DNA from 4 places in the Mesorhizobium sp. C416B genome. Region 2 is predicted to be linked to each of the others. Evidence: predicted binding sites of a transcription regulator. Region 2 holds the regulator's gene; each other region holds the start of a gene.
The links. The regulator PhoB, encoded in region 2, activates phosphate uptake and scavenging genes when phosphate is short. The targets are predictions, from matches to a motif close to TGTCATNNANCTGTCAT.

Region 1 (7,470 bases), 1.5 Mb from region 2:
GCTCGATGTCATCGCCGCAGTGTTCATCGGCGGCGCCTCGGCGATGGGCGGCGTCGGCCAGGTTATCGGGGCGGTCGTCGGCGGCTTCATCATGGGCGTGATGAACAACGGCATGTCGATCATGGGCGTCAATGTCGACTGGCAGCAGGTGGTCAAAGGCCTGGTGCTGCTCGGCGCCGTGATCTTCGACGTCTACAACAAGAACAAGGCCTGACAAGCTTCAGCGAGGCAAGCAGGAGGCATACGGTCGCGGCGCAGCCGGCAAGTTGTCGGCATAAGAAGTCCCCCGAGGGATGGAGCTCGCGAGCGCAATCCGGACGAAGAGTTCAACCCGTGGCGCGGCGAGGTCCGAGCCGCGCAGGTCAAGGTTTGCCAAGGGGCAACCCGGCCAAGGCACATGAGAGAGGATTTCATCATGCTGATCTCCCAGATCCTCGACGACGCCGAGACCATCCGCGTCGTCGCCCGCAATGGCGGCGGCAAGACCAGGATCATCAACGGCGCCCGCAGCGTCTATTCGCTGGCCATGGAAGCCGCGCGCACCGGAACGGGCCTCGCCGCGCTGATCGAGCGCAAGGGGTTCGGTGAAGCGATAGACCTCGACGCCGTCTACAAGAAGGGCCGGCTGGTGTCGCCGATCAACCATCCCGATCCTGCGCATCTGCATCTGACCGGCACCGGCCTGACCCATCTCGGCTCGGCGGCGACACGCGATTCCATGCACAAGAAGCTCAGCGATGGCGGCGAGGAGCAGCTCACCGATTCCATGAAGATGTTCCGCATGGGGCTCGAAGGCGGCAAGCCGGCCAAGGGCCAGACCGGCGTGCAGCCGGAATGGTTCTACAAGGGCAACGGCACCATGGCGGTGGCGCCGGGCGCCGCATTGATGTCGCCGGCCTTCGCGCAGGACGCCGGCGAGGAGCCGGAAATCGCCGGCATCTATGTCATCGGCGACGACGGCGCGCCGTTCCGCGTCGGCTTCACGCTGTCGAACGAGTTTTCCGATCATGTTACCGAGCGGGTGAACTATCTGTTCCTGGCACATTCCAAACTGCGCAACGCCTCGTTCGGGCCGGAAATCCTGATCGGCGACCTGCCGGCCGACGTCAGGGGCTCATCGCGAATCTATCGCGACAGCAATTTGCTGTGGGAAAAGCCGTTCCTGTCGGGCGAAGCGAACATGTCGCACACAATCGCCAATCTCGAACATCATCACTTCAAATATTCGGCCTTCCGCCAGCCGGGCGACGTGCATGTGCACATGTTCGGCACGGCGACGCTGTCCTTTGCCGACGGCATCAAGACTCAGGCCGGCGACGTGTTCGAGATCGAGGCCGCGGATTTCGGCCTGCCGCTGCGCAACCCGCTGGAGATTGAGCAGCCGGTTAAGGTGGCGGTGAAGGCGCTTTGAGGCAGCATCACAATTTGGGAGCCGGAAATGAACGGAATGCGGCTTGTCATTGTGTTCACGGGCGTGGCCCTGTTCCTGACCCAACCGTCGGTGGCCTTTAGCGCCGGCCAGTGCAGCCCGAAGTCCTATCGTGAAGCCCGTTTGGCGATGACGAGCCGTCTTCTGGCAACCGGCTATTCGAAAGCCCAGGTGAGCTTTCTGATGCGCAACACGGATCACATGACATCAGCGCTTCGCAGCGACAGGCTGAACAACAATGGCAAGGTCTGCGGCATCGACTCCGCCAAGGCCCATGTCCTCGGTTGCCTCGACAAGCAGTTGTTCCCGTTGAAGCGCGGCTCAAACGCTTCGCTCGACGAGGTCAAACTGACCGAAGGCTTTTGGGGCAGGAAACGTTTGGCCGCACGCGAACTGCTGTTTATCGGCCATTTTCATGCCTGCCTTGGCGCCGCGAAAGAGTATCTCTTTCGCGGCTGACGCCGGCGGACGGGACTCAATAAATATCGAAATCGAAATACTTGGCCTGGATCTTCTTGTAAGTGCCGTCGGCGACGATGGCGTCTATCGCCGCATTCAGCTTGTCGCGCAGCGCCGTGTCCTCCAGGCGGACAGCGATGCCGGCTTGCGTCTCGGTGCCCTTGACGTCGCCGACAAGCTTGCAGCAGCCTTCGCTCGCCTTCTTCAGCCAGTCCATCAGCACGAATTTGTCGGAGATGACGGCGTCGAGACGGCCGTTCTGCAGGTCGGTGATCGCCTCTTCCTGGGTGGGGTAGAGTTTCGCCTCGGCGCCGGCCTTGCCATAGGCGTCCTGCGCATAGTCGGCCTGGGTGGTCGAGGCCTGCGCGCCCACCGTCTTGCCGGCAAGGGCTGCCGGTTCGGTGGAAGTGAGGTCGCTGTCCTTCGGCGCCACCAGCGCCAGCGGCGTCGTGTAGTATTTGTTGGTGAAGGCGACCTGTTTCTTGCGCTCCTCGGTGATGCTCATCGAGGCGATGATGGCGTCGAACTTTTTCGCCTGCAGCGCCGGGATGATGCCGTCCCAGTCCTGGGTGACGATCTCGCACTCGACCTTCATCTGCGCACACAGCGCATTGGCAATGTCGATGTCGAAGCCCTCGATCTTGCCGTCCGCGGTGATGGTGTTGAAGGGCGGATAGGCGCCCTCGGTGCCGATCTTCAATTTCTCCTGCGCCTCAGCCAGCGAGCCGGCCGATATCACCAGCATGGCAGCGCCCGCTGCCGATATGATCCATCTTGAAATCTGCATTTTGGTTCCCCTTGCGCGCCGTTCTCTTGCCGGCCACCGAAAGGCAGCCAAGCATGGTGAGGCAGCGCAGGCAAGTATTTTGCCTGACGGTGATCGAAGGTTCAGCCGGCGGGGCGGAAATGCTTGGAGAGCTTGAGGCCTTGCGCCTGGTAATTCGAGCCGAGATCGGTGCCGTAAAGCGCCTGCGGCCGCTTCAGCATGTGTTCGTAGACCAGCCGGCCGACAATCTGGCCGTGGTCGAGGATGAACGGCACTTCGTGGCTGCGCACTTCGAGCACCGCCCGGCTGCCGGTGCCGCCTGAGGCCGAATGGCCGAAGCCCGGATCGAAGAAGCCGGCATAGTGAACACGGAATTCGCCAACCAGCGGATCGAAGGGCGTCATCTCGGCGGCGTAGAGCGGCGGCACGTGCACGGCTTCGCGGCTGACCAGGATGTAGAACTCGTCCGGGTCGAGCACCAGTTCGCCGGCGCCGCTCTTATAGAGCGGCTCCCAGAAATCGACGGCATCCTGGGCGGCGCGCTTGTCGACATCGACCAAGCCGGTGTGATGCTTGCCGCGATAGCCGACCAGGCCGTTCTGGTCGCCGTCAAGATCGATCGACAGCGCAATGCCGCCGCCGGAAATGTTGGGCGGCTCGGTCGCCACCAGCATCTCGGCGCGGTGCAATTCGTTCAGTTCTGCCTCCGACAACAGCGCGTTGCCAGTGCGAAAGCGGATCTGCGACAGCCTCGATCCGGCGCGTACGACGATCGGGAAGGTGCGTGGACTGACTTCGAGATAAAGCGGCCCGTGATAGCCGGGGGCGATCTTGTCGAACTCATGGCCGCGATCGGTCATCACCCGGGTGAAGATGTCGAGCCGGCCGGTCGAGCTCTTCGGGTTGGCCGAGGCCGACACGTTTGCGGGCAGCGCCAGGCTTTCGAGCAGCGGCACGATGTAGACGCAGCCGGTTTCCAGCACCGCGCCCTCGGCGAGACTGAATTCGTGCAATTTCAGCCGGTGAAGCTTGTCGGCCACCAGATGATCGGGACCCGGCAGGAAGGAGGCGCGCACGCGAAAAGCCTTGTCGCCGAGCCTGAGATCGAGGCTCGCCGGCTGCACCTGGTCGACATCGAGCGCGCGCGGCGACTTCAGCGCGCCGGACTGAAACAGCGCGGAAATGTCCTGATCGGGAAGAATGCCTGTCTGCCGCAAAAGGCTGGCTCCGCTCCAAGGTCGGTCTCTTTGTGGCAGGTTCTTGCCGCAAAACCGCTGGATATTATTGCGGAACCTGCCTGGTACAAACCTCTTAATGAAGCCGGCAATTGACGCAAGCGCAGGTGAGGTCTAAAGGGTCGTTATCCCGTGGTGATTTGGCCGGTCGGCTTGCAGCCACGTTAAACAAGTCGCTAAAGGACCGTCGGGCCGCCAGGCCATATGGACCGGTTGCGACTTTCGCGGCCGGTTTTTTTGTGTCTGGAACAAAAGCGATGAGCACCAAGAAGCGTAACTGGAAGCCTCAGACCGCACTCGTGCACGGGGGAACACTGCGTTCCCAGTTCGGCGAGACGTCGGAAGCGATGTATCTCACTCAAGGCTATGTCTATGAAACGGCGCAGGCCGCGGAAGCCCGTTTCAAGGGCGAGGAGCCGGGCTTCATCTATTCGCGCTACGCCAACCCTACGGTCGACATGTTCGAAAAGCGCATGTGCGCGCTGGAGGGTGCCGAAGATGCCCGCGCCACGGCGTCGGGCATGGCGGCGGTGACGGCAGCGCTGCTGTGCAGCGCCAAGGCCGGCGACCATATCGTTGCGGCGCGCGCGCTGTTCGGCTCCTGCCGCTGGGTGGTCGAGACGCTGGCGCCGAAATACGGCATCGAGGCAACGCTGGTCGACGGCACCGACATCGTCAACTGGGAAAAGGCGGTGCGGCCGAACACGAAACTGTTCTTCCTGGAAAGCCCGACCAATCCGACGCTGGAAGTGGTCGACATCGCAGCGGTGGCGGCGCTCGCCACCTCGATCGGCGCCAGGCTGATCGTCGACAATGTCTTTGCCACGCCCTTGCAGCAGAAGCCCTTGCAGCTCGGCGCCCATATCGTCGTCTACTCCGCGACCAAGCACATTGACGGCCAGGGACGCTGTCTCGGCGGCATCATCCTGTCGGACAAGAAATGGATCGACGAGAATTTGCACGACTATTTCCGCCACACCGGCCCGAGCCTGTCGCCGTTCAACGCCTGGACGCTGCTCAAGGGCCTGGAGACGCTGCCGGTTCGGGTGCGCCAGCAGACTGAAAGCGCGGCCAAGATCGCGGATTTCCTGGCAGGACGGCCGGAAATCGCCCGCGTCATCTATCCCGGCCGCGCCGACCACCCGCAGGCCGACATCGTCAAGAAGCAGATGACGGGCGGATCGACGCTGATCTGCCTCGACGTGAAGGGCGGCAAGCAGGCGGCCTTCGCCTTGCAGAACGCGCTCGACATCGTGCTGATCTCCAACAATCTCGGCGACGCCAAGAGCCTGATCACCCATCCGGCGACCACCACGCACAAGAACCTCAGCGATGAAGCGCGCGCCGAGCTCGGCATCGGGCCGGGAACGCTCAGGCTGTCGGTCGGCCTTGAGGACACGGACGATCTGCTGGAGGACGTTGCGCAGGCGCTGAAGGCAGCCGGATAGGCCGCGAGGCGTCACGCTCCCGACGAAACCTCTTCCAGTTCGGCCGTCTTGGTGCCGATGGTCATGATGTTGCCGCGCCAGTCGACGGCGCCGCTCAGCCAGCCGCGCGCCCAGATGGCGGGAAGCATCATGTCGCGCACCATCATCGCCGGGACCATGCGCAGCGACAGGTGCCAGCCCTTGGCCGCGGCCAGCGCGCATTCGGGAATGTAGGCCGCCGTCAGCACGGCCAACACCGTGGCCGGCAGGCTGATGCCGGCACTTGCGGCCGCCACCAGCGCCAACGCCAACGGCACGGCGACGCCGGTCAGGATCTCGGGTGCGAAAAACAGCGGGAAGGTGACGCGGCGCAACCGCGCCCAGCGCGCCTGGCGCGACCAGATGTCGGCAAGTCGGCGCTGCCCCAGTGGTTGCTCGAAAGGCGAGGCAACGAGATTGACGTGCAGGCCCAGTCCGTTGACCAGCTTGGTTGCAGCAGCATCCTCGGCGATCTCGGCGGCCAGCGCGCGGATACCGCCATTGGTATCGAGCATCGGCTTGTTCCACAGCATGCTCTTGCCCTGGGCAAAGCCGAGGCCAAGCGCCTCGCCGGCATATTGCCAGCGCGCCTGCAGCGTGTTGAGGAACGCGCATTCGACCTCGGCCCAGAAGCCATCCGGCCGCGAGCCGATCGGCGTCGAGCAGATAAGCCCGGTATTGGTCCGCCAGGCCGCCATCAGGTGCTGGACGTAATCCCTTGGCATCAGCACGTTGGAATCCGCCAGAATAACCCAATGATAGCGCGCCGCTTCCCAGCCCTTGACGCAGTTGTTGAGCTTCGGGTTGCTGCTGACGCGGTCGTCGCCGATCAGCAGCCGGGCCGGCACGTTGGGAAACAGGACGATCGCCCTGTTTATCAGTTTGACGACGGGATCGTCGGCGTGAGCGACGCAGAAGATCAGTTCGTAGCGCGGCCAGTCGAGCGAGAAGGCTCGCTGCAGCGTCTCTTGTGTGAACGGCTCCACGCCGCGCGACGGCACGACGATCGAGACCGGTGGCTGCTCGCCGGACGGCGGAGGGATAAGGCGACGCGCTTGCAGTTTCGACGAAGCAAGCAGGATGCTGGCGAGATTGGAAAGAAGCAAAGCGGAGGAAGCGAAGGCGGCTGTGAGAGCTGGTTCCATCGAGATCTGGTCACTCCGGAAAGGCCGCTCGCGGCTGCTTTGTCAGTCGACAGATGGGCCTTGAGTCGCCGGCAAGGTTTGCGCACACCAACATTGTCATGTGTCACTTAAATGACATTGTTTGTCGGCACTGCGCTTTGAGGCTGGCAGGACATGCCGCTCTGCGCGTATCAAACCGCATGGCGCGACAAATGTTCCCTGCTGCGCAACCGGAGCAGCCCATGTACCGCGCCGTCACGCGCAACATCGAAGTGCAGGTCAGACCGTTCTACCTGGAGGACCGCTCGGACCCGGCGGAGAACCGTTATGTCTGGGGCTACCAGGTGACGATCGACAACCAGTCGGACGATTTCGTGCAGCTTATGGCGCGTTACTGGCACATCACCGACGGCAGCGGCCGGGTCGAGGAAGTGCGCGGCGCCGGCGTGGTCGGCGACCAGCCTGAGCTCAATCCCGGCGACAGCTATCAATACACGTCAGGCTGCCCGCTCTCGACGCCCTCCGGCTTCATGGTCGGCCACTACACCATGCGCAACAAAAAGGGCGAGACGTTCGACGTCGCTATTCCCGCGTTTTCGCTGGATCTGCCGGGGACCCGACGGACGGTAAATTAGGGGTTTTCTCCCCGTCACTATACGGGGAGAAATGCCCGGCAGGGCAATGAGGGGCAGCGCCAGAGTCATGAGGTTATCTTCCACGCACATGACCTAGGCTATGCGCGGCCATTCACCAAAGTTCGCGCTGCCCTCATCCGCCCTTCGGGCACCTTCTCCCCGTGAACGGGGAGAAGGAAGAGATGCTACTGAGTTGCAAACTCCGCCGGGTCGAAGTCGTACTGCTTCGAGCAGAACTCGCAGGCGACGTGGATGCCGCCATCTTCGGTGCTGTCCTTGATCTCCTGCGCGGAAAACCCCTCGAGGATGCCGCGTATCTTGTCCCTTGAGCAGGAACATTGGTCGGCGACCGGCAC
Region 2 (7,470 bases):
CAAGTCGTCGAGATCAGTTGCAAGCCGCGACGCTGCCGGCGGCGACGCCCGTGCAGACTTCGTCCTTCTTGATCCAGCCGGCGTCGATGACGACGTTGAGGTTGTCCTTGGTGATCGCGACGGGGGTCAGGAACAGCGACTTGACGGTGTTGCCGCCAGGCGTGGTGAAGTCCTTGGCGCCGGCAATGTCGCCCGTCTTCTTGCCATCGGCAAGCTGCGAGGCGATCTCGGCGGCGTTCTTGCCGAGTTCGCGCGCGTCCTTCCACACCGACACCGTCTGCGTGCCGAGCGCGATGCGGTTCAGAGCGGCATGGTCGCCGTCCTGGCCGGAGACCGGAACCGTTCCGGCAAGGCCCTGCGCCGTCAGCGCGGCGACAACGCCGCCGGCGGTGCCGTCATTGGCCGCAACCACGGCATCGACCTTGTTGTCATTGGCGGTCAGGAACTGTTCCATGTTCTTCTGGGCATTGGCCGGCAGCCAGCCATCGGTATAGGCCTCGCCGACATTCTTGATCTTGCCCGAGTCGATGGCTTCCTTGAGCACTTCCATCGAGCCCGAGAACAGGAAATCGGCATTCGGATCCGAGCCCGAGCCCTTGATGAAGACATAGTTGCCTTCGGGCTTCGCCTTGAACACTTCGCGGGCCTGCATGCGGCCGACTTCCTTGTTATCGAAGGTCAGGTAGAAGACGTCCTTGTTCTCGATCAGGCGGTCATAGCCGACGACCGGAATGCCTTCGTCCAGCGCCTTCTGCACCGCCGGGCCGATGGCCGAGGCGTCCTGCGCCAGGATGATCAGCGAGTTGGCGCCCTGCGAGATCAGGCTTTCGACGTCGGTCAGCTGCTTGCCGGGATTGGACTGCGCGTCGGCCGAAATGTACTTGTCGCCGGCAGCCTCGATCGCCGTTTTCATCGCCGCCTCGTCGGTCTTCCAGCGCTCTTCCTGGAAGTTCGACCACGACACGCCGATGACCTTGTCCTTCGCCTGCGCGACCGACATCAGCGCCAGCGACATGGCGACACCCGCCAGCATGGCGGCTGCAAATCTGTTCATCATAATCCTCCCTGCGCCGCGTGCGGCGCGACAAAACTGGCCCGAGGGCCGGCACACAGAGGCCCTATTTTTTCGAGCCTCGAAAAAATACTGGTTCAATGATAAGGCGCTGTCAACATCGATTCTGATGGATTCTGATGGCCTTGCCGAATTTTTTCGAGGTCCGCAATAAACAATGACAGGGCTGCCGGCGTCTGCCAATATTTGGCTGGTGCCGTCGAACGCCTTCACTATCATGAGGCGCGAGGAGGCCGGGAGGAAACAAATGTCGGTTGGAATCCGCCACGACGATCTGCGCCGTCGCAACCGTGCCATGGTGATTTCGGCCGTGCGCCGGGCCGGCCAGCCGTCGCGGACCGAGATTGCGGCGACCACCGGCCTCAGCCACTCGACCATATCGGCAATCTCGTCTGATCTGATTCAAGAAGGCGTCCTGATTGAAGGCAAACCTGGCGAGACAGGCGCACTGAAACGCGGCCGGCCGCAGGTCGGCCTTGGCCTCAACCCGGAAGCGGCGGCGGTGATGACCGTCGTGCTGTCGCTCAATTTCCTGTCCGTCACCGTCATCGACTATGCCGGCCACGTCGTCGCCGAGGAACAGCGCCGGCTGGACACGCTGACCAAGCCGCGCGACGAGCTGATTGGCGAATGCGTAGCAATCGTCCGGCGGCGGCTTGAGGATCCCGACCTCGATGTCCAGAGCATCGCCCGCATTGCCATGGGCATCCAGGGCATCACCGATTCGCAGGCGCGCGCCATGCTGTGGTCGCCAATCACGCCACTGACCGACATTGCCTTCGCCGACATGTTGGAAGTGGAATTCGGCATTCCGGCCACCATGGAGAACGACTGCAATATGATGGCGGTGGCGCTGCAATGGCGCCAGCCCGAGCGCTACCGCGACAACTTTATCGCCATCCTCTTGTCGCACGGCATCGGCATGGGACTGGTGCTGAAAGGCGAACTGTTCACCGGCACCCATTCCTCGGGCGGCGAGTTCGGCCACATGATCCACCGTCCGGGCGGCGCGCTCTGCCGCTGCGGGCGGCGCGGCTGCGTCGAGGCCTATGCCGGAAACTACGCCATCTGGCGCAGCGCCAAAATGATGGGCGAGGATGCCGAGCCGGTCGATATCGGCGACGCTGATATGCGCGCACTCGCCGCGCGCGCCCGCGAAACCGATGGCCCGGAGCGCGAAGCCTATCGCAGGGCCGGTGAGGCGCTCGGCTTCGGCCTCGGCAGCCTGTTTGCTCTGATCGATCCGGCACCCGTCGCCATGGTCGGCGTCAGCGCCGCCGCCTTCGACCTGATCGAGCCGGCATTGCGCGAAGCGATCGCCCAGACCGCCGGCGGCCAGCACTCGAAATCGATCTCCTTCGACACCGAGCCCAACGAGCTGCCGCTGATCCGCGAAGGCTGCGCCATGCGCGCGCTCGGCTTCGTCGACCAGGAGATTTTCGCGCCGGGCATTCAGGCGAAATCCGGCAAGCATGTCGCCTGAATGGCCGGCAACGGCGCGACGCGCAGCATCCTAGTCTTCCCTAATAGCGTAGCCGGCGCCGCGAATGGTACGGATGACATCCGGCATGCGGCCGTTGTTGACGGCCTTGCGCAGCCGCCCGACATGCACGTCGACGGTTCGCTCGTCTATATAGATCGTCTCGCCCCAGACATTGTCGAGCAGTTGGCTGCGCGAGAACACGCGGCCGGGATGGCGCATCATGAATTCGAGCAGCCGGAACTCGGTCGGTCCGAGCCTGATCTCGCTCTTCTTGCGGTAGACCCGGTGCGATTCTCGATCGAGCACGATGTCGCCGACCTTGAGCACGCTCGACAGCACTTCCGGCTTGGCGCGGCGCAGCAGCGCTTTCACGCGCGCCATGAACTCCGGCGTCGAGAATGGCTTGACCAGATAGTCGTCGGCACCGGTGGACAGGCCGCGCACGCGGTCGCTTTCCTCACCGCGCGCGGTCAGCATGATGATCGGCAGCCGCTCGGTTTCGGGCCGCACTCTAAGCCGCCGGCAGAGCTCGATGCCGGAAACAGCCGGCACCATCCAGTCGAGCACCAGGAGATCGGGCACGTTTTCCTGCAGGCGGATCTCGGCCTCGTCGCCGCGTGTCACCACCTCGACCTGATAGCCTTCGGATTCGAGGTTGTAGCGGAGGAGCACGCCTAGTGGCTCCTCGTCCTCCACGACCATGATGCGTGGCGCGATCATAGGCAGTTCACCCTCATCAGGCCGGCGTGGCCATCGCCGTCTCGTCCTGCTTCGGACGATTGGCGGGCAATTGCTGGCCGGTCAGCACATAATACGCATTTTCGGCGATGTTGGTGACATGATCGCCGATGCGCTCAAGATTCTTGGCGCAGAACAAGAGATGCGTGCAGGCGGTGATGTTGCGAGGGTCTTCCATCATGTAGGTCAAGAGCTCACGAAACACGGACGTGTATTTGACGTCGATGCGCTCGTCGTCATTCCTGAGTTTTGCAAGAGCTGCCGCATCGGTGGCGGCATATTCCTCGACGACGCCTTGCACCTGGATCAGCACCAGTTGCGCCATGGCATCGATGGAGTGCGAGAGGTCGCGCGGCGTGACGCTCAAGCCCACGGTGCCGACGCGTTTGGCGATGTTCTTGGCGAGATCGCCGATGCGCTCGAGGTCGCCGGCCATGCGGATCGAGCCGACCACGGCGCGCAGATCGTTGGCCATCGGCTGGCGCTTGGCGATCAGCGTGATGGCGCGGTCGTCCAGTTCGCGCTGGCGCGCATCCATGATGGCGTCGTCGGAAACGACACGCTGTGCCAGCGCATTGTCCGAATTGAGCAGCGCCCTGGTCGAGCCGCTGACCATCGAGCCTGCCAGATCGCCCATGTCGCGGATCAGCTTGCTGATCTGCCCGAGCTCTTCATCGAAGGAGGCGACGGTATGTTCACCCATGATCTTGGTCCTCGTGCCTGAAATTCACCCGCCGGAAGGTTCAGCCGAAGCGGCCGGTAATGTAATCTTGGGTGCGCTTGTCGTCGGGGTTGGTGAACATCTTGTCGGTTGCGCCCTCCTCGACGAGATAGCCGAGATGGAACATCGCCGTGCGCTGCGACACGCGCGCCGCCTGCTGCATCGAATGGGTGACGATGACGATCGTGTAGTTCTGGCGCAGTTCGTCGATCAGCTCCTCGACACGGGCGGTGGCGATCGGATCAAGCGCCGAGCAGGGCTCATCCATCAGGATCACTTCCGGCGACACGGCGATGGCGCGCGCGATGCACAGGCGCTGCTGCTGGCCGCCGGACAGGCCGGTGCCGGGCTCCTGCAGGCGGTCCTTGACCTCGTTCCAGATCGCCGCCTTCTTCAGGCTCTGCTCGACGATCTGGTCCATGTCGGACTTGCGCTTGGCCAGCCCATGGATGCGCGGGCCGTAGGCGACGTTCTCGTAGATCGACTTCGGGAACGGATTGGGTTTCTGGAACACCATGCCGACGCGTGCGCGCAGTTCGACGACATCGATGTTCTTGTCGTAGATGTCGTCTTCATCGAGCGTGATCTTGCCGGTCACCCGCGCCGAATCGATGGTGTCGTTCATGCGGTTGAGGCAGCGCAGGAAGGTCGACTTGCCGCAGCCGGACGGGCCGATCAGCGCCGTCACCTGGTTCTGGCGGACGTCGAGATTGACGTCGAACAACGCCTGCTTCTCGCCGTAGAAGACGCCGACCTTGTCGCCGCGCATCTTGATGACTTCGTTCGACTTGGCGTTCATTTTGTCGCCCACTGCATTTTCAAGGGACTGTTCGGTCATGATGTTCATACCAAATTGCCTTTTTTCTACCAGCGCCGCTCGAACCGGCGCCGAAGCACGATCGCGGTGATGTTCATGGCCATGAGGAAGACGAGCAGGATGATGATGGCGCCGGACATGCGCTCGACAAAAGCGCGCTCAGCCTCGTTTGCCCACATATAGATCTGCACCGGCAGCGCGGTCGCCGGATCGAAAGGCGTCGTCGGATAATCGGCGACGAAAGCGACCATGCCGATCAAGAGCAGCGGTGCTGTCTCGCCGAGCGCACGCGCCAGGCCGATGATGGTGCCGGTAAGGATGCCCGGAGCGGCAAGCGGCAGGATGTGGTGGAACACCATCTGCATCTTGGAGGCGCCGAGGCCGAGCGCCGCCGAGCGGATCGACGGCGGCACCGCGGCAAGGGCGGCGCGCGTGGCGATGATGATGGTCGGCAGCGTCATCAGCGTCAGCACCAGGCCGCCGACGAAGGAAGCCGAGCGCGGCATGCCGAGGAAGTTGATGAACACGGCAAGGCCGAGCAGGCCGAAGACGATCGACGGCACCGCCGCGAGATTGTTGATGTTGACCTCGATCAGGTCGGTGAAGCGGTTCTTCTTGGCGAATTCCTCGAGATAGATCGAGGCGGCGACGCCGATCGGCAGCGCCAGCAACAGCACGATCACCATCATGTAGAACGAGCCGATGATCGCCACGCCCATGCCCGACGTTTCGGGCCGGCTGGAGGCGCCATAGGTGAACAGGCCGGTGTTGAAATGCTCGGCCATCACGCCGTCGGCTTTAAGCTTGTTCATCCAGTCGATCTGCTGGTTGGACACCTTGCGGCGCGCTTCATCGACGCCGAGGTCGATCTGACCCTTGAAGGCCGAGTCGAGGTTCGCGGCAGCCAGGATGTCGACGTCACGCGTCCTGCCGATCACCGACGGATCGGCGGAGACGATGTCGCGCAGCTGGACGCGGGCGCCTTCCGACAGGAAGCCCTTGAGCTTCAGCATCATCGGCTTGTTGGCCGGATCGATGCCGAGCTTGGCCACCAGCGCGTTTTCGGCGAGCTTGGGATAGTTCGCCTTGATCAGCACGGTAGGGTCGGTGGCGCGCTTGCCGGAGGGATCGATCACCTTCTCGTCGAAGGTCACCGGCAGCGTCACGGTCGTCTGCCAGAAGGCGGTGTAGCCTTTCGAGACGATGGTGATCAGCATGATGGCCAGGAACGCCAGGCCCACCGAGATCGCAATCACGCCATAGATGCGGAACCGGCGTTCGGCGGCATAGCGCGCCTTCAGCCCGATGTCGCGGCGCGGACGCGCGACGGCACCCGCCATCGTGTCCAGGGGGATGTCGGTCATTCGTACTGCTCCCGGTACTTGCGCACGATGTAGAGGGCGACGATGTTCATCACCAGCGTCAGCGCGAACAGCGTCAGGCCGAGCGCGAAGGCGACCAGCGTCTGCGGTGAGTTGAACTCGAGATCGCCGGTCAGCTGGTTGACAATCTTGACGGTGATGGTCGTCATCGCCTCGAACGGATTGGCCGTCAGATTGGCGGCGACGCCCGCCGCCAGCACGACGATCATCGTCTCGCCGATGGCGCGCGACGCCGTCAACAGGATGGCGCCGACGATGCCGGGCAGTGCCGCCGGCAGGATCACCCGCTTGATCGTCTCGGAGCGCGTGGCACCGAGGCCGAGCGAGCCGTCACGCATTGCGCGCGGCACCGCGGTGATGATGTCGTCGGACAAAGAGGACACGACCGGGATCAGCATGACGCCCATCACCAGGCCGGCGGTGAAGATGCTCTGGCCCTGGATGAAGGGAGAGCCGCCGGTGAGGGCTGCCGAGAGGTCGCGCAGGAACGGTCCGAGCGTGACCACGGCGAAGATGCCGTAGACGATGGTCGGGATGCCGGCCAGCAGTTCAAGCGCGGGCTTGACCACCGACCGGACGCTGCGCGAGGCGTATTCGGACATGTAGACCGCCGACATCAGCCCGACCGGCACTGCGACCAGAAGCGCAACGGCGGCGATGTAGAGCGTGCCGGCCAGTAGCGGGATCAGGCCGAACTGACCCTGGCTGCCGCCGGAACCGGCGGCGGCGAAACGCGGATCCCACACCGTTCCGAAGAAGAAGCTCATCGGCGACACGCTCTCGAAGAAGGTGATGGTCTGGAACAGCATCGACAGCACGATGCCGACCGTGGTCAGGATGGCGATGGTCGAGGCCGCAAGCAGCCCCCACAGCATCAGCTTCTCGACGTTGTTGCGCGCCCTGGCGCGCGGCGCGATCTGCCTCAGCGCATAGAAGGCGCCGGCGACCGACAGCGCGAAGGTCAGCACGGCGCTGAACAGGCCGAGCCGGTCCTGGACCTGGTTCGCCTCGACCGCGATCGGAATCATATAGTCCTGGGTGTCGCTGGCCAGTGCCACGCCCTTGGCGGCGAGCAGCGGCTGCAATTCGGCGAAAGTAGCGGGAAGTGCGGTATCGCCATCGAGCCGGCGCAGGCCCTTGGCCAGGCTCTTCACCAGGCTGGCGTCGAGCGCTTCGCTGGCCACCTTTGTGTCGGCGGTGCGCTCGGGCAAAGCGGCATGGATATGCCGGTCGAGATAGAAGGAAGAGCCGATATCC
Region 3 (7,470 bases), 360 kb from region 2:
GCAGGACCGAACAGGCGCGGCCGCAGCCGGAGACCGTACCAGTCCGACCCGAAGCCAGACAGCCACGCCACGAAACAAAACCGGACGACCGGTCTGATCCGAAGCCCGCCCCCCGTATCCTGGCGCGTCGCGAAGGCATCCTGCCCACTGAGCGCCTGCCGGTGATCCTCGAAGTGGCGCCCAATCAGGATTATGCACTGCTCGACAGCGGCGCCGGCGAGAAGCTCGAACAATACGGCCCCTACCGCATCGTGCGGCCCGAGGGACAGGCGATCTGGCAAAAGGCCTTGCCCGCCAGGGACTGGGACCGCGCCGACGCCATCTTCACCGGCGACACCGACGAGGAAGGCATCGGCCGCTGGCGGTTCCCGAAGGTACCGCTGGGCGAGACCTGGCCGATGAAGCATGACGGCATCGACTATCTCGGCCGCTTCACCTCGTTTCGCCATGTCGGCGTCTTCCCCGAGCAGGCTTCGCACTGGGACCATATGGCCAGCCTGATCGCGGCGGCCAACCGCCCGGTCAAGGTGCTGAACCTGTTCGGCTATACCGGGCTCGCGTCTCTCGTAGCCGCCCGCGCCGGTGCCGAGGTCACCCATGTCGATGCCTCCAAGAAGGCGGTCGGCTGGGCGCGCGAAAACCAGGAAATGGCCGGTCTCGGCAGCAAGCCGATCCGCTGGATCGTCGACGATGCTGTGAAATTCGCCGAGCGCGAAGAGCGCCGCGGCAGCCGCTACGACATCATCCTGTTCGACCCGCCCGCCTATGGCCGCGGCCCCAAGGGCGAGGTCTGGCAGTTGTTCGAGGACCTGCCCGGCCTGACCGACCTTTGCCGCGCGATCCTGACGCCGAAACCGGTCGCCATAGTGCTGACCGCCTATTCCATCCGCGCCTCCTTCTTCGCCATCCATGCCTTGATGCGCGACACCTTTGCCGGCATGGGCGGCACGGTTGAATCAGGCGAACTGATCATCCGCGAGCAGTCCGCCGGGCGGGCGCTGTCGACATCGCTGTTTTCGCGCTGGGTGGCCTGAATGCCCCGGAGACCTGAATGCCCGGGAGTCCCGAATGAATGAGCGGCACGCAGGTGCGCCCGGGCAGGTCAAGGAAGTCACCAGCCTTGCCAATCCGCTGATCAAGGACATCAAGGCGCTCGCCCAGAAGAAATTCCGCGACCAGCAGAACGCCTTCATGGCCGAAGGGCTGAAGCTGGTCATCGACGCCCTCGACCTCGGCTGGTCGATCAGGACGCTGGTTTTCGCCAAGGCCGGACGCGGCAATGCGGCGGTCGAAAAGGTGGCGGCGCGCACGGTCGCAGCCGGCGGCACCGTGCTGGAAGTGTCCGAAAAAGTGCTGGTCGCCATCACCCGCCGCGACAATCCGCAAATGGTGGTCGGCGTCTTCCGGCAAAAACTGCTGCCGCTAAGAGACATCCGCGCTCACGACGGCGACGTCTGGGTGGCGCTCGACCGGGTGCGCGATCCCGGCAATCTCGGCACCGTCATCCGCACCGTCGATGCCGTCGGCGCCAAGGGCGTCATCCTGGTCGGCGAGACTACCGATCCTTTTTCTGTCGAGACCGTGCGCGCCACCATGGGCTCGATCTTCGCCGTGCCGGTGACCAAGGCGACGCCGGAAGCATTTCTGGCTTGGCGAAACAGCTTCTCGGGCCTGGTGGTCGGCACCCATCTGAAGGGTGCGGTCGACTACCGCTCGGTCGATTTCTCCCGAGGACCGGTGCTCTTGATGATGGGCAATGAGCAGCAGGGCCTGCCCGACTATCTGGCGGAAAGCTGCGACCGGCTGCTGCGGATTCCGCAGGCCGGCCGCGCCGATTCACTCAATTTGGCGGTCGCCACCGGAATCATGCTGTTCGAGATCCGGCGCGGCGCGCTGAAACTTGCCCCCGAGGACGCCACATCGTGAAATCATGGTCTCCCTATGCGCTGCTGGTGGTGGTGGCAATCGCGCTCGACCAGTGGATAAAGCATCTGATCGAGACCGGCCTCGGCTTCCAGGAAAAGCTCGACATGGTGCCATTCCTGGCGCTGTTTCGCACCTACAATACCGGCATCGCCTTCTCGATGTTCTCGTCCTTCGGCGACACCGGCCTGGTCGTCATCGCGGTCGTGGTCGTTGCCTTTGTGCTTTACCTCGCAACGCGCACCCCCGCCGGCCATGTGCTGGCCCGCATCGGCTTTGCATTGATCATCGGCGGTGCGATCGGCAATCTGATCGACCGCGCCGTCTACGGCCACGTCATCGACTATATATTGTTCCACACGCCGGTATGGTCCTTCGCCGTCTTCAACCTCGCCGATGCCTTCATTTCGGTCGGCGCGGCGCTGGTCGTCTTCGACGAGTTCATAGGCTGGCGGCGCGAGGCCAAGCCGCAAGGCCCAGAAGCCTGACGGCCCGACTCTTTTGACCAATTGACCTCGCCGGGCGGTCGCCGCACAGTTCGGCCAGAGCCAGCCAATGCCGACCGCCAGCCTTTGCGAAGCCGAGGAGAAGAGATGCCTGAAACCTTCAAAGCCATCCTCGTTTCGCGCGACGCCGAAAAGAAACAGTCGGTGGAGGTCGTCGATTTCGGCGAAGCCGATCTGATGGAAGGCGACGTAACCGTCGCGGTCGAGGCGACGACGGTCAACTACAAGGACGGGCTGGCCATCACTGGGAAAGCGCCAGTGATCCGCCGCTGGCCGCTGGTGCCGGGCATCGATTTCGCCGGAACCGTCCTCTCCTCATCGCATGCCGACTGGCGCAAGGGCGACAAGGTCATCCTCAATGGCTGGGGCGTCGGCGAGACGCATTTCGGCGCCTATGCCGGGCGCGCCCGCGTCAACGGCGACTGGCTGGTGCCGTTGCCCGACGGCATCAGCGCGCACGATGCGATGGCGGTCGGCACCGCCGGCTATACGGCCATGCTCAGCGTCATGGCGCTGGAGCGGCACGGCATCCTGCCGGATCGCGGTCCGGTGGTGGTGACGGGTGCAGCCGGCGGCGTTGGGTCGGTCGCGGTCTCGATCCTGTCCAGCCTTGGCTATCACGTCATCGCCTCGACCGGCCGCAACGCCGAAGGCTCCTATCTGATCGACCTCGGTGCCGCCGAAGTGATTTCGCGCGAGGAACTCTCCCAGCCGGCCAAGCCGCTGGCCAAGGAGCGCTGGGCCGGCGGCATCGATGCCGTCGGCAGCCACACGCTGGCCAATGTGCTGTCGATGACCGCCTATGGCGGCGCGGTCGCCGCCTGCGGCCTGGCGGGTGGCATGGATCTGCCGTCGAGCGTCGCCCCGTTCATCCTGCGCGGCGTCTCGCTGCTCGGCATCGATTCGGTGATGGCGCCCAAGGCCGTGCGCCTCGAAGCCTGGCGCCGCATCGGCAGCGATCTCGATCTGCAAAAGCTCGCCGGCCTGTCGACGACCATCGGCTTCGACGACATCATCGCCGCCGCCCACGACATCGTCGAGGGCAAGATCAGGGGGCGCATGGTCGTGGATATGTGAGGCCCCGAAGCCGCCAGAACGGGCGGCAAAAATGCATGACCGCTAAAATTCGAACGATCCGCCGCGCTTTTCCATAATCTCTATCTGGCAAGGATTTCCGCATGATCGCGGAGTCCGCCAGGAAAGAGAAGAGCCGCGCCGAAAGCATCGACGGGCCGAACCCGGCGACGCCCAAGCGGCAGCATGTTGCTGCGCCGCCGCTGGCGCCGGATTTTCCGCGCGCCACGCACGAGGGCCTGCTGTTCCTGACGGTCGTCGCCAGCGTCGTGCTGGCGGGCCTGTCTCACCTCACCGGCGCGCCGATCTTCATCACGTTCGGTCTGCTGGCGACCGGCCTTGCCGGCGTCGCCATGCACCTGCGCAGCCGGCGCACCGTCCGCCGCGCGGCGGCCTTGCTCGACGAAACCGCGGCCCGTAGCCGCGCCGAGATCGAGACGCTGGCCGACCGCATGTGGGAGATGCAGGAGAGCGAGGAGCGTTTTCGCGGGCTGATCGATGCGCTCGGCGATCTCGTCGTCCACCGCGACCGCGACGGCCACATCGTCTATGCGAACATGGTTTTCGCCGGCCTCGTCGGAACCGATCAGCGCGACCTTGCCGGCAGGACTCTGGCCGACCTCGGCATCGATGTCGGTATCGTTCCCGACGCCGCCTTTTCCGATCATGAATGCCTGAGTTCCACCGACGTCTCCATACGTACCCCGAACGGTCCGCGCTGGTTCTCGTGGATCGAACTGTCGGTGCGCGACAAGGATAGCGGCGCCGTCTCGCACCGGGCGATTGCCCGTGACATCACCGCCCGCAAGCGCGCCGAATCCTCGTTGATCACCGCGCGTGAGCGCGCCGAATATGCCAGCCAGGCCAAGTCGCGCTTCCTCGCCACCGTCAGCCATGAGATCCGCACGCCGATGAACGGCATCATGGGCATGGCCAAGCTTCTGGCTGACACCAATCTGTCGCCCGAGCAGCGCACCTATGTCGGCGCTGTCTCGACCTCGGCCAGCGCCCTTTTGGCGCTCATCGAGGATTTGCTCGACTATTCCAAGATAGAGGCCGGCCGTTTCGACCCGGAGCCGCAGCCGACATCGCTGCGCGAAATCGCCGACAACATCATCGAACTGATGGCGGCCAAAGCCTTCGCCAAGAACATCGGCCTCGGCTGTCATGTCGAGCCCGACGTGCCACAGATGATCATGGCCGATCCGGGAAGAGTCAGGCAGGTGCTGCTCAACCTGATCGGCAATGCGATCAAGTTCACCGACACCGGCGGCGTGCTGGTTTCGGTTGCACGGGCCCGCACCGAGACCAGCGACCGCATCTGCTTCACCGTCGCCGACACCGGCCCTGGCCTGCGCGAAGACGACATGGAGCGCATCTTCGAGGAATTCGAACAGTCCGACGGCACCTCGACCCGCACCCATGGCGGCGCCGGCCTCGGTCTTGCTATCTCAAGGCGGCTGGTGACCGCCATGGGCGGTGCCATTTCGGTGTCGAGCCGGCTTGGCGAGGGATCGGAATTCGTCTTCGAGATCCCGGCCGCAGGAGCAACCGAAGCACCGCAGAACCGGCAGAACATCCTCGCCGGCCGGCGCGCCGTGATCGTGTCGAAGAACGCCGTCGAGGCGGACGCCATCGCCCGCACCATCCGCGCCCATGGCGGCGCCGTCGACGTCGCCGCAACCGCTTCCCAGGCGACGCCCTTCGCCGAACATTGCGATGTGCTGTTGATCGACGCGGCCCTGGAGGACGGCGACGGCAGACTGCTCAAGCGCCTGCGCCAGAGTGGCTTTGCCGATTGCGAGGCGATCACGCTGATCGCGCCGACCGACCGCGGCATGCTTGGCGAATTCCGCACCAGCGGCTACGCCACCTTCTTGGCGAGGCCGGTGCGCGGCGAAACCCTGCTGCGCGTGCTGCTGACCAGTCATGCCCCTGCCTTGCCGCCGCCCAAGCCGGAAAAGACCGGCGCGTCCTCGCTTCGTGCCCATGGCGGGCGCCAGCAAGGTTTGTCGGTGCTGATCGCCGAAGACAACGACATCAACGCCATGCTTGCCCGCGCCACGCTTTTGAAGGCGGGACATCGCGTGAAAGTGGTCGGCAATGGCAAGGCCGCGGTCGAGGCGGTGACCGAAGCCGGGCTGAAAAATCGCTTCGATGTGGTGCTGATGGATTTGCACATGCCGGTCATGGACGGGCTGGACGCGATCGCCGCCATCCGCCGCCACGAGGAGGAAATGGCTGTGCCGCCGGTTCCGATCATGGTGCTTTCGGCCGACAGCCAGGAAAAGACCCGCCACACCGTGCTCGCCCATGGCGCCAGCGGCTTTGTCACCAAGCCGCTCGATCCCGACGCGCTGGTCCATGCCGTCGAGGGCCAGGTGGCCGCCTGAATTCATGTCGCTCAAAAGTGGCCCCGGTTTTGAGAAGACGACATGCAAAACAAAGACTTGAAGCGCGTCGCGTGAATCGTCCTAGCGCGACGCGCTTCAAGGCGACGCTGGCGCAATCCTCGCGTCACGTAGGTAGCCGAATGAGGGTTTTCGCCAGCCGACGAAGTATTGCCCGTCGCGCCGTATCACGGTACTGTCACAATCCTGTTGCACCTACACCGTATCCCCGTGCCAAGAGGGATGGCTCGAAGGAGAATCACTCGTGCATACAGTTATGCCGGAATGTGACACTCGGCCCAGCGCAGGCGGCGCTTTGCTCGCCGCGCGGAACGCCGATGCCGTCGCAACAGGCGCACCGCTGGGCCGTATCGGCAATCTCGAAGTGCGGCTTGCCCGCAATGAGGCCGAGATCGCCGCCGCGCAGGAAGTGCGCTACCGGGTGTTTTATGACGAGCTTGGCGCCAGGAAGGACCTGTTCCAGGCGCAGGACCGGCGCGACGCCGACCGCTTCGACCCGCTGTGCGACCATCTGCTGGTGCTTGACACCTCGATCTCCGGCCCCGAGCATCGCCGCATCGTCGGCACTTACCGCCTGCTGCGGCAAGAGATTGCGGCGACTGCCGGCGGCTTCTATTCCGAAGGCGAGTTCGAACTGACCAAGCTGATCGCCCGCCATCCTGGCCAGCGCTTCCTTGAGCTCGGCCGCTCCTGCGTGCTGCCGGAATACCGCTCGAAGCGCACCATCGAGGCGCTGTGGCAAGGCATCTGGGCCTACATCAACCACTATGAGATCGGCGTGATGACCGGTTGTGCCTCGTTCCCTGGCACGGTGCCGGCTGCGCATGCCGAGGCGCTCACCTACCTTGCCCATCACTGCCGGACCAACTCCGCCTGGGATGTGCGGGCGGTCTCCGGGCGCTATTGCTCGATGGACCTTATGCCGATCGAGGCGGTCAACGCCAAGGCGGCGATTGCGGCCATGCCGCCGTTGGTCAAGGGCTATCTGCGCGTCGGCGCCCGCATCGGCGACGGCTGCGTCATCGACCGTGAGTTCTCCACCGTCGATGTGTTCGTGGTGATGCCGGTCAAGGAAATCGGCGCCCGCTACGTCAACTATTATGGCGGGGAAGCGCAGCGCTTTGCGGCGTGAGGCAGTAGGCAGTAGGCAGTAGGCAGTAGGCAGTAGTGAAGGCTGCCGCGAATTGCTGACTACCGACTATTCCCTATTCCCTATTCCCTATTCCCTATTCCCTATTCCCTATTCCCTAATCCCTCTCCCTACGGAATATCCTCCGGTCGCCGTCCCGGGCGGCTCTTGTAGGACGGAAAGGTCCAGCCGAATTTCAGCGCGCCGCCGCGCACCAGGAAAGCCGCGACGAAGCCGGCGATATCCGAGGCGAGCGGCGGCAGGCCGGCAAGATCGCCAAGTGTGTAGAGGCCGGCGCCCGCGAGTGCGGCGGTGACGTAGATTTCGGGCCTGAGCAGCACCGATGGCTCGCCGGCCAGCAGATCGCGCAGGATGCCGCCAAATGTGGCGGTCAACACGCCCATAACAACGGAGACGACCGGCGAGC
Region 4 (7,470 bases), 860 kb from region 2:
AAGAATGTCGAGGACGCGCTGGTCGCCAGCCCCGACATCACCTGCATGGTCGGCTTCTATTCCTACAACACGCCGCGCATCTATGAAGCGCTGCGCGACGCCGGCAAGCTCGGCTCGATCACCGTCGTCGGCTTCGATGACGATCCGATCACGCTGGGCGGCGTCAAGGAAGGCACCGTGGCGGCCACCGTCGTGCAGCAGCCCTTCGAATGGGCCTATCAGGGCATGAAGCTGATGGCCGCCTATCTCAAGGGCGACAAATCAGGCATTCCGGAAGGCGGCCTGATCATCATCCCGACCAAGATCATCGGTAAGGACGATGTCGACACCTATGCCGCCAATCTGAAGGCGATGTCCGGAAACTGAGACCACGAGCAGTTGCGCCGGCTCAGGGTTCGCCTTGAGCCGGCGATCGTGTTGACGGGCCGGCCAAGGCCCGTCAGTCTGTAGCCCACCGGCTGCTGGCAAGCCTGATCAAATATGGCGTGATGAATTATTCCGACCCATCCATCGTCGCAACCACCCCGTTCCTCGGCCTCGAGAACGTGCGCAAGACCTATCCGGGCGTGGTGGCGCTGGACGGCTTTTCCATGGAAGTCAGGCCGGGCGAGGTGATCGGCCTGGTCGGCGAAAACGGCGCCGGCAAGTCGACCTTGATGAAGATCCTCGGCGGCGTCACCAGGCCGGACAGCGGCGCCATCACCGTCGACGGCGTTGCGCATGACGGGCTCACCGTCGAAGGCAGCCTGGGGTCGGGCATCGCCTTCGTCCACCAGGAACTCAATCTGTTCGAAAACCTCGATGTTGCCGCCAATATCTTCTTCGGCCGCGAGCCGTTGCGCGGCGGGCCGCTGAGATTGGTCGACCGCGCCAAGCTGCGCGAAATGGTGGCGCCGCTGCTGAAGCGTGTCGGCGCCAACTTTTCCGCCGATACGCCGGTTGCCTCGCTGTCGCTTGCCCAGCAGCAGATGGTCGAGATCGCCAAGGCGCTGTCGATCAAGGCCCGGCTGGTCATCCTCGACGAGCCGACATCGAGCCTGCCGCTTGCCGAAACCGACAAGCTGCTCGACGTCATCAAGGCGCTGAAGGCCGATGGCATCAGCGTCATCTTCATTTCGCACCGGCTGCATGAGGTCGAGCGCGTCGCCGACCGCGTCGTGGTGCTGCGCGACGGCATGCTGGCCGGCACCTTGCCGAAGAGCGCCATCAACCACGACCAGATGGTCAAGCTGATGATCGGCCGCATGCTGAAGGAGCGCGAGAAGGCCTCCGAGGCGGCGCGGGCGCCGGGCGCCACGGCTCTCTCGGCCAAAGCCATCCGCACCCCCGCCTACCCTGCCCGGCCGGTCGACCTCGACATCAGGCGCGGTGAAATCCTCGGCCTTGCCGGTCTTGTCGGCTCCGGCCGCACCGAACTGGCGCGGGTGTTCTTCGGCATCGACAGCACGCTTGGCGGTGGGCTCGAACTCGACGGCAAGCCGCTTGTACTGGGTTCGGCGGCCGATGCGGTCGCGCATGGCATTTTCCTGGTTCCGGAAGACCGCAAGCTGACCGGCATTTTGCTTGACCTGTCGATCGCGCAGAACATCTCGCTGCCCAACCTGCCGGCGCATGCGAAGCGTCGACTGGTGTCGGCAAGCGCCGAGACCGCCACCGCCGAGAAGCAGAAGAGCAATCTCGGCATCAAGGCGCCGTCGGTGCAGACGCGAACCGGCACGCTGTCGGGCGGCAACCAGCAGAAGGTGGTGCTGGGCAAATGGCTGGCGATGAACCCGAAGGTGATGATCCTCGATGAGCCTACGCGCGGCATCGATATCGGCGCCAAGGCCGAGATTTACGGGCTGATGCGAGCCTTGGCCGATGCCGGCGTGGCCGTGCTGATGATCTCCAGCGACATGGAAGAGGTGATCGGCGTGTCCGACCGCATCGCCGTCATGCATGAGGGCCAGATCTCGGGCATTCTCGACAAGGAACAATTCAGCCAGGAAAACGTGCTGTTGCTGGCGGTCGGCAAGCCGGCAAACTAGCGGGCTTCAGGCGATTGCCGGTCCGGCGCATTGGGGAGAAGACGATGAGCAAAAAAGATCTCGGCCTGCTGATCCTGATCCTGGTGGTCGGCGCCGTGGTGACCGCCATCAACCCGCGCTTCCTTTTGCCGATCAACCTCGCCAACACCTCGAACCTGATCGGCCTGTTCGGGATTCTCGCCATCGGCCAGGCCTTCGTCATCATCACCGGCGGCATCGAATTGTCGGTGGGGTCGCTGGTGGCGCTGCTCGGCACGCTGTTCATCGATTTCATCGCTGTGCGCGACATGCCATGGCCGCTGGCGCTGCCGCTGATCCTGGTGCTGGGCGGCATCATCGGGCTGGCGCATGGCTGGCTGATCACAAGGCTGAAATTGCAGCCCTTCGTGGTGACGCTGTGCGGCCTTTTGATCTATCGCGGGGTCGCCCGTTTCTATACCGCCGACGGCACCGCCGGCTTCGCCTTCGGCCAGAATTTTCCCGAGCTCGAATTCCTCACCGCGGGCCGCAGCTATGGCGTGCCCAACAGTTTCATCGCACTGATCGTCATTTCGATCGTCATGTGGGTGGTGCTGCACCGCTCGGTGTTCGGACGCTACCTCTATGCCATCGGCAAGAACGAAGAGGCGGCTAAATATTCGGGCATCCGCACCGGCCGCGTCGTGATGGCCGCCTATGTCATCTGCGGCGTTCTGACGGCGCTGTCGGCGATCTATTTCGCCATGTACACGCGCTCGATCTCGCCGGCCAGCCACGGCCAGTTCTACGAACTCTACGCCATTGCCGCCGCCGTGCTCGGCGGCTTCTCGCTGCGCGGCGGCGAAGGCTCGCTGGTTGGCGTCATCCTGGGCACCGTGCTGCTGCAGGAGTTGCAGAACCTGGTCAATCTGCTCGGCATCCCGTCCTCGCTCAACTTCGCGGTGATGGGCGGCGTGATCCTGATCGGCGTGCTGGTCGACCAGCAATGGGGCGTGTTCCGCGCAAGGCGGCTGATGCTCGATGCCAGCCGCAAGACTGTCGCGGCCGAGTAGCGCTACATCACGCCGGATATATCCGAGAAGGCCATCGCCTTGCGCAGCACCTCGGCGAAGCGTTCTCCGGCGGCTTCGCGCCGGCCGCCATTGTCGATCGAGGTGACGCCGGAGCCGGACAAAGCGACATTGGCGCTGCGGGCGAGCCGAGCCAGCACTTCGCCGCGCGATTCGCGGCCGCGCTGGGCGAGACGCTCGGCGAGGATTTCCGGCGAGGCGGTGATCTCGACGACAGCCAGATTGGCATAGCGCTCCCGCAGCACCGGGATGACTGCGCGCGAGACATTGGCGACCGCGACATGGCCATTGGCGATGGACCAGTCGACATCGGCCGGAATGCCGTAGCGCAGGCCGTGCGCCTCCCAGGAAATGGCGAAGGCGCCGTCGGCCTCGGCTTCGACAAAGGCCGCGTCGGCCAGCGTGTCGTGATCCTCGCTTGCCGCATCGCTCGGCCTGGTGATGACCCGGCGGACGAACTCCAGCCTCGTCTCGTCGGCAAACAAGGTGCGGGCATAACCGATTACCGTATCCTTGCCGGCGCCACTCGGGCCGACGACGGCGACGAAGACGCCGTTGCGGACCGGAAAGGCCTCGCTGGTCAGTTCGCGCTCGATCGACGCCGAGACCATCAGGCGACCCGCCGCCCTTGGCGCCAGACGGTGCGCACGACCGGCACATGGTCGTCGACGCGCACCCGCACGAGGTCGGCGCGGCGGCCCTGTTCGATGACGCCGCGGTCGTTGAGGCCGATGGCCTCGGCCGGGTTCTTCGACACCATCGCGACCGCCTGCGGCAAGGAGATGCCCTCGACGACGTCGCCGAGGAAGAAGGCCGACTGGATCAGGCTGAAAGGGATATAGTCGGACGACAATATGTCGAGCAGGCCGTCGCCGGCCAGCGTGCGGGCCGAGACATTGCCCGAATGCGAGGAGCCGCGCATGACGTTGGGCGCGCCCATCAGCACGCCGAGCCCGGCATCCTTCGAGGCCTTGGCGGCTTCCAGCGTGGTCGGGAATTCCGCGACGCGCACGCCCTGCTCGATCGCTTCGTCGACATGGCCCGATGTGGCGTCGTCATGGCTTGCCAGCACAATGCCCCGCTCGTTGCAGGCGGCTGATATCGCCACCCGGTTCGGTCCCGAATTCTTCGCTGATTCCGACATCCGCTTTTCGCAGAACAATTGGAAGTCGCGATCGGTCAATTTCAGCTTGCGCTGATAGTAATGGGCGTAGGTCTCGAGATTGACGAACTGACGCTGTCCCGGCGCATGGTCCATCAGCGAGGCCAGCTTGACCCGCCCGTCGCCATCGAAATTGGCGAAAGCCCGCAAGCAATCCGGCGCCGAGACCTCGCAGCGCAGGTGCAGGAAATGGTCGGCCCGCAACCGGTCTTTCGCGACGCTGTCCTCGATCGCGCCGGCGAGCTTGCGGATGTCGTCGGAGGTAATATCCGCGTCCTCGTCCATGCCGACACGCAAAGCGTCGAGCACGGTGGTGATGCCGGCGGTGGCCACCTGCGCGTCATGGGCAAGGACGGCGGCGATCGGGTTCCAGCGCACTTTCGGGCGCGGCGCATAGTGGCCTTCGAGATGGTCAGTGTGCAGCTCGACCAGGCCGGGAATGATGTAGTCGCCGCCCATGTCCTCGCCGTCCATGCTCCCGCCGGTGTGGCCGGTGCCGGCGTCGACGCCGGAGATAAAACCGTCGCGCAGCACGAGCGACCCTTCGACGATCTCGTCGGCAAGCACGATGCGGGCGTTGTGGAGAACAGTTTCGGCGGTCATTCAGGCAGTCCTTGCTTACTCGGACGAATTGCGGTCAGGCGGTTTTTCGGGCAGCGCGGCGGCCGAGCGCATGATGCGAAAGCACCATGAACGGAGCGCCCGGTTCGGTTTCGACGAACAGCGTCAGCGCATCCACCAGCACCGGCTGCTGCAGCACATCGGCGAACAGGCTGTCAATTGCCGCGCGCAGACGTTGGCTTTCCTGCGGCCCGGCCCGGCCGGACAGTGTCATGTGGAAGCGAAAGGTCTCAAACACATAGGGATAGCCCCACTGGCAGAGATTGCGGAACTCGGCCGGCTTCAGCGAATCCGGGCTGCGCCGCTCGATCTCGGCCTCGGTGAGCGGCGCGCGAAAACGGTCGAAGCTAAGCACGACATCATCGGCGAAACGGTTGAGCGGCGGCAGCGGGCCTTCCGGCAGCAAAGCGAAGAAACCATCGATCTGGCTGACGACCAGGCGCGGGATGGTGACCGTCGGCGTTGCTTCGGCAAAGGCGTCCAGCGCCGCGCGCAACGAGCTTTCGGTTTCGTTGGCGGCCAACCGGAAGGGCGCTTTCAGCGTCGCATGAAAACCGTAGCGCCGCGCCGATGCGGTGTGAAAGGCGACTTCGGCCGCCGACAGCTCGCCCACCGCCTCGACCGGCCTGGTGGCGGCGCCAAAGGGGTCGCGGCTCAGCCAATTGGCGGCGATCCGCGCCAGCGGTTCGTCCTGCCTCGGGGTGAAATAAATGGCGTAGCGCATCGAAAAAAATCCTCGTCAGCCCGCTGCCATAGGTGATTTCCATGACGGATTGACGAAGCTTATGCGAGTTTTCGAAGGCAAATCGACCCCATGGATCGTTAGCCGACGATTTTTCGCTGCTGGACCAACAGCTTCCGGCGCAAGCGAAGGCCGATCAGGCCTTCATGAGCCATTCGTGCTCGGGCGCGTTGTGGAACTTCCACGTCCGCTTCGGCCCGGCCATGACGTTAAGGTAATAGAGGTCGTAGCCGTGACAGGCCGCGCACGGATGATAGCCCTTGGGCACCAGCACGACATCGCCGTCCTCGATCGCCATCGCCTCGTCCAGTTCGCGGGCGCCCGACTTGTCGGCGTCGGTGTAGACCCGCTGGAAGGCAAAGCCCTGCGGCGGGTTGAGGCGGTGGTAATAGGTTTCCTCAAGATAGGATTCGGCCGGCAGATTGTCCTGATCGTGCTTGTGCGGCGGGTAGCTCGATGTGTGGCCACCGGGCGTGATGACCTCGACCACCAGCAGCGAGTCGGCGGGCTTGCCCTCGGGCAATATGTTGGTGACGTAGCGCGTGTTGGTGCCTTTGCCCCGAGTCTCCTGGCCGAGGTCGTCGGGTGCGATGACGCGAACGGGCAAGCCGCCGCCCAGGCCCGGCGCCGAGCAGACCGCGAGTTCGAGATCGGTGTCGGCGGTGACCGACCAGTCCGAACCCTCCGGAATATAGACCGACCACGGCTTGCCCTCGAAGGGCGACATGCGCTCGCCGAGCAGGCCGAGTTCCTGGCCGCCGGCCCTTGCCGTGCCCTTGCCGGTGACGAACACCAGGCAGACTTCGCGATCCTGCGTCTTGCCGGATGCGGTCTCGCCCGGCTTCAGGCGGTGCAGGTCGAAGCCGACATAGGTCCATCCGGCGCTTTTGGGCGTGACATGGGCGACGCGGCCATGGCCCTTGTCGGCTTTGACGAGCAGTTTCGACATGTTTTGTCTCTCCTATCGCAAGTCTTCGAGGTCGGCCTCTCAACTTCGTCATCCTAGGGCGAAGCAGGAGCGAAGCTCCGTCGCGAAGACCCTAGGATGACGAAGCGAGGGACGTTCCGGCCAATCATCGACGTAGGCGATACGCCAGGTGTCCAGTGTCCGACCCGCAAGCCCTTCCGAGCCACGGCCGCTTCATTCCTTCGGTCCGGCGTCCGCCTTCGCTTCGCCGGTCTTCGGTCGATGAGGCGCAGCCTTGCTCTCCTCCACCGGCTTGTAAAGATAGAAGAACTGCCAGACGGCGTAGGCGGCAAAGCCGAGCGCAATGATGCCCCAGAATGGGGTGCCGGAGGCGAATTCTATTCCGGCCCAGATCACGCAGACGGCGACGACGGCAACGCGCCGCCACAGCGGCCGGAAGAACGGGTGCTCGTAATCCTTCATCGGATCGCCTCAGGCATTGGGAAAACCCTGCGTTTCCACCGTGTAGCCGGCCGCCGTCATCACCCGCATCAATTCCTTGTGGCCGACCTGCGCCATCTTGAGCGGCGGGTTCTTCTTCGGGTCCTGCTCGGCCTCGACGACGAACCAGCCTTCATAGCCATGGTCGGCGAAGCGCTGCACAATGGCGCCGAAATCGAGCGAACCGTCGCCAGGCACCGTGAAGGCACCGAGCGCCACGGCGTCGAGAAAGGACTGCTTTGTGCGGTCGAGCCCGTCGATCACGCCCATGCGCACATCCTTCACATGGACATGGCTGATGCGCTTGTGGTGGTTGTCGATGGCGCGCAGCACGTCGCCACCGGCAAAGGCGAGATGCCCTGCATCGAGCAGCAACGGAATGCCTTCGCCGGAATGGCGCATGAAGGCATCGAGCTCCGGCTCAGTCTCGACCACTGCCGCCATGTGATGGTGATAGGACA

Region 1: a site for PhoB is predicted at 6,601-6,617, ahead of NLY43_RS14530 (ceramide glucosyltransferase). Genes of this name have one in related genera too.
Region 3: a site for PhoB is predicted at 6,091-6,107, ahead of olsB (l-ornithine N(alpha)-acyltransferase). Genes of this name have one in related genera too.
Region 4: a site for PhoB is predicted at 5,625-5,641, ahead of NLY43_RS17280 (DUF1045 domain-containing protein). Genes of this name have one in related genera too.

The regions. Positions count from the first base shown of each region.
Region 1 covers NZ_CP100471.1:2,963,134-2,970,603, forward strand. The annotation lists gene mmsB (multiple monosaccharide ABC transporter permease) at 1-214, shown strand, start outside; gene araD1 (AraD1 family protein) at 416-1,411, shown strand; gene NLY43_RS14510 (hypothetical protein) at 1,439-1,888, shown strand; gene NLY43_RS14515 (ABC transporter substrate-binding protein) at 1,905-2,675, opposite strand; gene NLY43_RS14520 (2'-deoxycytidine 5'-triphosphate deaminase) at 2,777-3,871, opposite strand; SAM riboswitch at 4,012-4,089, shown strand; gene NLY43_RS14525 (O-succinylhomoserine sulfhydrylase) at 4,147-5,337, shown strand; gene NLY43_RS14530 (ceramide glucosyltransferase) at 5,349-6,500, opposite strand; gene apaG (Co2+/Mg2+ efflux facilitator ApaG/CorD) at 6,722-7,114, shown strand; gene NLY43_RS14540 (Hsp33 family molecular chaperone) at 7,300-7,470, opposite strand, start outside.
Region 2 covers NZ_CP100471.1:4,424,836-4,432,305, reverse strand. The annotation lists gene xylF (D-xylose ABC transporter substrate-binding protein) at 14-1,054, opposite strand; gene NLY43_RS21635 (ROK family protein) at 1,320-2,555, shown strand; gene phoB (phosphate regulon transcriptional regulator PhoB) at 2,586-3,275, opposite strand; gene phoU (phosphate signaling complex protein PhoU) at 3,292-3,996, opposite strand; gene pstB (phosphate ABC transporter ATP-binding protein PstB) at 4,037-4,861, opposite strand; gene pstA (phosphate ABC transporter permease PstA) at 4,879-6,195, opposite strand; gene pstC (phosphate ABC transporter permease subunit PstC) at 6,192-7,470, opposite strand, start outside.
Region 3 covers NZ_CP100471.1:4,788,871-4,796,340, reverse strand. The annotation lists gene NLY43_RS23385 (RsmD family RNA methyltransferase) at 1-1,034, shown strand, start outside; gene NLY43_RS23380 (TrmH family RNA methyltransferase) at 1,069-1,926, shown strand; gene lspA (signal peptidase II) at 1,923-2,411, shown strand; gene acuI (acrylyl-CoA reductase (NADPH)) at 2,517-3,506, shown strand; gene NLY43_RS23365 (response regulator) at 3,608-5,896, shown strand; gene olsB (l-ornithine N(alpha)-acyltransferase) at 6,171-7,046, shown strand; gene NLY43_RS23355 (trimeric intracellular cation channel family protein) at 7,175-7,470, opposite strand, start outside.
Region 4 covers NZ_CP100471.1:3,563,062-3,570,531, forward strand. The annotation lists gene NLY43_RS17255 (sugar-binding protein) at 1-366, shown strand, start outside; gene NLY43_RS17260 (sugar ABC transporter ATP-binding protein) at 489-2,027, shown strand; gene NLY43_RS17265 (ABC transporter permease) at 2,072-3,058, shown strand; gene phnN (phosphonate metabolism protein/1,5-bisphosphokinase (PRPP-forming) PhnN) at 3,061-3,690, opposite strand; gene NLY43_RS17275 (alpha-D-ribose 1-methylphosphonate 5-triphosphate diphosphatase) at 3,687-4,841, opposite strand; gene NLY43_RS17280 (DUF1045 domain-containing protein) at 4,876-5,583, opposite strand; gene iolB (5-deoxy-glucuronate isomerase) at 5,738-6,550, opposite strand; gene NLY43_RS17290 (hypothetical protein) at 6,743-6,991, opposite strand; gene iolE (myo-inosose-2 dehydratase) at 7,001-7,470, opposite strand, start outside.